2 regions of the Cytobacillus sp. FSL K6-0129 genome follow, and region 1 is predicted to be linked to the other one. Evidence: a T-box and tRNA genes for the amino acid it is inferred to sense, from the RefSeq annotation. Region 1 holds a T-box; the other holds one or more tRNA genes.

Region 1 (3,433 bases):
GAATTGCTTTATCGAACTCTCATTGTCTAAAGGAATTATTCACACTCACCAAGTGGAAGAAGATGGGTCTTTAAGTTCTTTAGATGACTTATTTGATGAAGAAGAGCGTCGTTTTTCTTCATAAAAATTCTTATGAGAGGTGTCATATGATGAATAAAATGTTAACCTCAGCAGCTGTCATAGGCGCAGGTGTAGCCGCATATAGCTATATGCAGAAAAATAACATCGTCTCAAAAAGAGATATGAAAAAAATACAAAGAAAAGTAATGAAAATGTTTTAAATGTTTTGGCGTCCTCAATCAAATAGATTGGGGACGTTTTTTCGTACCTGTGCTATGTCAATAAATGAATCCATTCCGTCCCTTGTTTAACTTGTATGTATAATTCATATGCTCTCTTCTCAAGATAGTAAAGGGAGGCGTAGTGCATGGACGTTCGTATGAAATGGTTGTACCGTTTAGGCTTTGTTTTGCTTGTTCTCATTTTACTTTATATCTTTTTTCAATTAAAAGAATTATGGCTCCCTCTTTTAAAATTACTGCTTGTTGTGCTGATTCCGTTTTTACTTGGGGCGTTTTTTACTTATCTCTTACACCCTATTGTTGAAAAGTTACATCAAACGGGTATGCACAGAGGATTAGCAGCTTTAGGAATTTATTTATTATTTTTTGGTGGTGTTGGCTACGGATTGTATAAAGGGATTCCGGCTTTTATTCATCAACTAAATGATTTAGTTGATCATGCGCCAGAGTTTGCCGAGCAATATCGCTCTTTTATTGCTTTGATTCAAGAACGCACATCTGAATGGCCAGAAACATTACAATTACGTGTAGAGGATGGGATTAACAATATTGAAGCAGCATTAGATAAATTATTAACAAAGGCAATTAATATATTGCTTGAGATTCTTAATTATGCTTTAATCATCGCTATTATCCCATTTATCTCCTTTTACCTTTTAAAAGATTATACGGATGTAAAAAAAGCAGTCTGGTACTTAACGCCAAGAAGATGGAGAAAAGAAGCTGTTTTGTTTATAAGAGATGTTGATAAGTCACTCGGAGGTTATATTCGTGGGCAGCTCCTTGTATGTTTAGTAATCGGGGTGATTTCAGCTACTTTATTTTGGGTGTTCGGTATGAAGTATCCATTGTTGCTTGGTTTTATCATTGCAATAACCAATATTATTCCGTATTTTGGTCCAATTATTGGTGCAGTCCCAGCGGTGATTATTGCAGCGACCCTGTCAGTCAAAATGGTAATTATCACATTAATTATTATAGTTGTATTGCAATTTGTGGAAGGGAATATATTATCTCCTTTAATTGTAGGGAAAAGCTTACATATGCACCCCCTCATTATTATGCTTTCATTACTAGCTGGTGGAGAAGCTGGCGGTATCATTGGTTTAATTATGGCTGTTCCGATTTTGGCAATCCTAAAAATTAGTCTTATACATGCACGTAAACTATTAATGAACCGACATAGGGCAGATAAGGTATAGTTTCAGCTGAATTTGTTGATACTGTTAGACATTGATATTGACAAAAGAGCAAAAATCTAGCTATAATTCGACTATATCTATTTAAATAATGTAAGATGTTGATGGAAGAAGTATGTTATAGTCCATTCGAAAGAGAGGAAATTCCATGGCTGAGAGAATTTCTCGATGAAGGATAACAGAAAGCTAATCCGGAGTGCAGTTAACTACTGCCGTTCACCGCGTTAAGGTGCTTTGAGAGGTGAGAGTTTTCTTTCACAATCAGGGTGGTACCGCGAGCTTAAGTTCTCGTCCCTGTATTGGGGATGAGGGCTTTTTTTTATGGTTACATAAATTTTTTAGGAGGTTTTTTTATGAAACATTTAACTGGTGCAGAAATTAGACAAATGTTTTTAGATTTTTTTAAAGAAAAAGGTCACGCAGTGGAACCAAGTGCTTCTTTAGTACCACATGAAGATCCGTCACTACTATGGATTAATAGTGGTGTAGCTACATTGAAGAAATATTTTGATGGTCGAGTGATTCCCGAAAATCCAAGGATCGTTAATGCACAAAAATCAATACGTACCAATGATATTGAAAATGTTGGGAAGACAGCACGTCACCATACATTCTTTGAAATGCTTGGGAATTTTTCTATCGGTGACTACTTTAAAGAAGAAGCGATTCTATATGCTTGGGAATTCTTGACGAGTCCAAAATGGATTGGTTTTGAAGAAGACAAATTATCTGTGACAATCCACCCTGAGGACGATGAAGCGTACAAATTATGGAGAGAAAAAGTAGGTGTACCAGAAGAACGAATTATTCGTTTGGAAGGGAATTTCTGGGATATTGGTGAAGGACCAAGTGGACCGAACACAGAAATTTTCTATGATAGGGGAGAAGAGTATGGTAACGATTTAAATGATCCTGAGCTCTATCCTGGGGGAGAGAACGAACGTTACTTGGAAGTATGGAACCTTGTATTTTCTGAGTTTAACCATAATCCAGATGGAACATATACTCCACTACCAAAGAAAAATATTGATACGGGCATGGGCTTAGAGCGTATGGCTTCAGTTGTGCAAAATGTAAAGACGAATTTTGACACAGATCTATTTATGCCAATCATTAAAGGAACAGAAGATATTTCTGCTGAGAAATATGGGAAAACTGCGGAACAAGATGTCGCATTTAAAGTGATTGCTGACCACATTCGTACAGTAGCATTTGCAATTGGTGATGGTGCTCTTCCATCAAATGAAGGTAGAGGATATGTTCTTAGACGATTATTACGTCGCGCGGTTCGTTATGCGAAACAAATCAATATTCATCGTCCGTTCATGTTTGAGTTAGTACCAGTGGTTGCAGAAATAATGGTTGATTATTATCCACAAGTAAAAGAAAAAACAGCTTTTATTCAAAAAGTCATTAAAAACGAAGAAGAACGCTTCCATGAAACGTTACACGAGGGTTTAGCTATTCTTTCAGAAGTAATGAAAAAAGAAAAAGCTAATGGACATACTGTAATCGATGGAAAAGATGTTTTCCGTCTTTATGATACGTATGGTTTCCCCGTTGAATTAACAGAGGAGTACGCAGAAGAAGAAGGGATGAGCATCGACCATGATGGCTTTGAAAAAGAGATGGAAAATCAGCGTGATCGCGCTCGAGCTGCTCGTCAAGATATAGATAGTATGCAAGTCCAGGATAGTGTCCTAGGTGAAATTACGGTAGACAGTAGGTTTGTTGGGTATGAACAATTGACGATTGATACTGAAGTAGCTGCAATTGTAAGTGGTGGCGAGCTAGTAGACCAAGCTGGTCAAGGCGAAGAGGTTCAATTAATATTGACAGCTACTCCTTTCTATGCTGAAAGTGGTGGGCAAATCGCTGATAAGGGAACTCTAACAGCAAGTGGCGTGAGGGTTGAAATAAAAGATGTGCAAA
Region 2 (3,433 bases), 450 kb from region 1:
ACCAAGCTATTCTTTCTTGTAGTACAAAATAAGCTAAAATGGCTGCACCCACAGGTTCAAACAAAGTAGCCATCGAAATAACAGAAGTACTTAAATACTTTACAGACCAATTAAATAATGTATGGCCTAATAATGTTGGAAAAAGTGCTAAGAGAATTAAAAAAATCCAGTCATTTACTTGATAAGGATACAAAGGTTGTTTGTTAAGCATGACATAGATAAAAAGTGTCAATGTGCTAATACTGTATACAATAAATGTATAAGTAATCAGGGATACTCTTTGACGGACGGTCTGCCCAAACAGTAGATACCCTGTTACTAGCCCACAGGCGATGAGTGCTAACAAATCTCCATAGAGCGCCTTTTCACTTAGTAGAAAATCACCCCAGCTAATAATGATACAACCGCCTATCGCAGTTATAGTTGACAAAATGGATTTCCAAGAAGTTTTTTCTTTAAAGAAGAGATAAGTACCTATAAATGCAAAAATCGGTTGTAAGGCAACTAACACAGTCGAGCTAGCAACCGATGTGTATTGAAGAGACTCAAACCATAAAATAAAATGGAAAGCTAAAAAAATACCCGCAATGATAGAAAACAGCCAATCCTTGCTTGTAATATGACGAATTTCATGAACATATTTTAAAAGAAAGATTGGCATCATAAGCACGACTGAAAAAAGGAGACGATAAAAAGCAATAATACCAGGGGGAGCTGAAATCAACTTTACAAAAATGGCTGAAGTTGAAACTGAAACAACTCCTATAGCTAATACAAAAAGCGGATTCATCTTAACTACCCCATGCTATCACCTTGTCTCTATATATTGATATTTAGGTATAGACTATTTTACACCTTAAACCTATAGTAAAGGTAACTTATTTAAAATTTATTAAATGATAAAGCAGGCGATATTATGTACGGATTAGAAATGGATGTCCTAATGAAGTTAGGGATTTCAGCTGTGCTTGGTCTTATTATAGGACTAGAAAGAGAACTAAAACGTAAACCAGTTGGCTTAAAAACAAGCCTAGTCATTTCAATCGTTAGCTGTCTTCTCACTATTGTGTCAATAGAATCAGCATACATATTTCCAGGTAATGACGATATTAATATTACAATGGATCCTTTACGTTTAGCAGCTCAAATTGTATCAGGAATTGGCTTTCTTGGTGCAGGGGTCATATTGAGGAGAGGGAATGATAGTATTTCCGGCCTTACAACCGCCGCCTTAATTTGGGGCGCAGCTGGAATTGGTATCGCTGTTGGAGCTGGATATTATATGGAGGCTGTTGCAGGCGTCGTATTACTTATTATTTCAGTTGAAGTTGTTCCCTACTTATTAGGGCTTATTGGCCCAAGACAACTACGAGAAAAAGAGATTACGATGAAAATGGCAGTTGAAACGAAGGACCAGATCACGACGATTATTCATACCATTAAAGAGCAGCAAGCGGCTATTCGCAGGATGAGAATTAAAGATACTGAAGAGGGCTACCCACAAGTTTATTTAACTATTGCAGTAGATTATCGTAAAAAAACAACTGACTTTTATCATACAATTTCTCAAGTGCCGGGAGTAAAGTCGATGGAAATAGAAAGCTTGCACTAATTTTTTATTTTTGACTATTGAAAAATATTCATTCTCCCGCTATAATTTCAATATATCTAGCGGGGGATTAGCTCAGCTGGGAGAGCGCATCGCTGGCAGCGATGAGGTCAGGGGTTCGAGCCCCCTATTCTCCATACCAAGAAGCCTTGATTTATCAGGGCTTCTTTTATTTTTGTCTAATTATCCTCCCCCACTACAAACCTCATTCAACACCTTTAGAAGCATCACATAAATTGTATAAGCACATAATCAAGTGCAAACATTCTGAAAACAAGGGTTGCCATTAAAGTACATGCTGTAAACCCAGAAGATGAAGATGTTATTAGAGAGGAGCAGGGTTGGACAGAAAATGAATCGGTTCCATAAGTTACTAACTCGATTATAAAGATCCTGAATATACTCACCTTAACAATTGTTTCTCCTGCTTCTGCTGCAGGTGAAGTAAAACCACAAGAATGCACTAAATGGTATTGTCATATTCCATGGTAATTCTGTACCTCATTTGACTGAATAAGGCTAGTAAGTCCGTTGTTAAATGCAGCTCCTGTGCCTTATTCTCTTATTCTTCCACTTACTTCTACATCACTCCTCTAATCTTGTTTTTTAAATGCTCAACTAATCCTCTTCAACACGAACGTTTATTCGTGTATATTAAAGATATAATTTTCAAGGAGGATATTATGAACTCAGTTAATTTAATTATTTTAAACTTCAACGAAATTAGAAGAAGAAGTATTAAGGTCTGGACATCTATTCCTCAAGATAAGCTAGAATGGAAGCCTGATGATGAAGCCTTGACATGCCTAGAAATGATTAGGCATGTGTTAGAAAGCGAACATTATTATCACCTAGCAATTAAAAATAGAAGGAGTTTGTCCAAATTCAATTCTCCATTCGAAAATCGTCCTTTCACTTCTGTAAATGCAGAATTGGATTTTGCTGAACCATATAGACAGCAATTTATAAATACAATTAAATCAATTTCAGAAGAAGACCTATTTAATATAAAAATTGACCGTTCCGATGCAGGTTACATACGAGATTTAGGTGACATGCTATTACGAATTGCTTATCATGAATCTGTTCATACCGGTCAGTTATTGGATTACTTAAGATCAGCAGGAATACCTAGAATCCATATATGGGATTAAGTCTCATTGGTGTTATCAACAACTCGCTGATACGTATGGTGTAGAGAATGAATACAAATTGATGGCTACAAAGTCTTTGAAAATTGGCTGAAATGATAACTTCTTGATATCCTGCTTTCATTCTGACGTTCTCAAGAAAAAGTATCGAGATTTAACCATTGATGGTTTTGTAATATTATCCAATATTGGTTATACTATTTTTTTGAAAGGCCACTTTCGTATATAAGAGCAACGTTTCAAGTAGTAAAGACGTAAGAATGAATCAAAAGAATAATAATCGTTGAGAGGATGGTTCAGATGGCAAAAACATCAATAACAACCCTTAATATGAAACGCAAATTTAATGTTCCAGCAGAAAAAGTATTTGACGCGTGGACTAAAGCAGACACGATTAAGAAATGGATGTTCACCATGGAAAATACAAATAAAGTGGCAAAGAGTAATCCTCGTGTAGGTGGAACATGGGAAGTTGTGGATCATCGGGATGGGAAAGATTATCGAGCTATTGGAGAATACAAATTGGTTGAACCACCAGCGAAACTTGTTTTCACATTCAAAATGCCTCAATTTAGTGATTTAGAAGACGACATTACAGTGGAAATCGAATCGCTTGAATCTGGCTGTGAAATGATTTTCACACAAGAAATTAACGTAATCCATGAAAAAGATT

The links. The T-box of region 1 lies ahead of alaS (alanine--tRNA ligase). A T-box ahead of a tRNA ligase gene usually reads a tRNA of that ligase, here a tRNA-Ala.
Region 2: it encodes a tRNA-Ala, which carries the amino acid that the T-box ahead of alaS (alanine--tRNA ligase) is inferred to sense. The anticodon was not compared.

The regions. Positions count from the first base shown of each region.
Region 1 covers NZ_JBBOXM010000001.1:1,596,138-1,599,570, reverse strand. The annotation lists gene MHI57_RS07880 (hypothetical protein) at 1-124, shown strand, start outside; gene MHI57_RS07875 (DUF3918 family protein) at 150-281, shown strand; gene MHI57_RS07870 (AI-2E family transporter) at 428-1,504, shown strand; T-box leader at 1,594-1,800, shown strand; gene alaS (alanine--tRNA ligase) at 1,855-3,433, shown strand, end outside.
Region 2 covers NZ_JBBOXM010000001.1:2,044,395-2,047,827, forward strand. The annotation lists gene MHI57_RS10125 (DMT family transporter) at 1-790, opposite strand, end outside; gene MHI57_RS10130 (MgtC/SapB family protein) at 917-1,612, shown strand; tRNA gene MHI57_RS10135 (tRNA-Ala) at 1,674-1,746, shown strand; gene MHI57_RS10140 (DinB family protein) at 2,293-2,763, shown strand; gene MHI57_RS10145 (SRPBCC family protein) at 3,061-3,433, shown strand, end outside.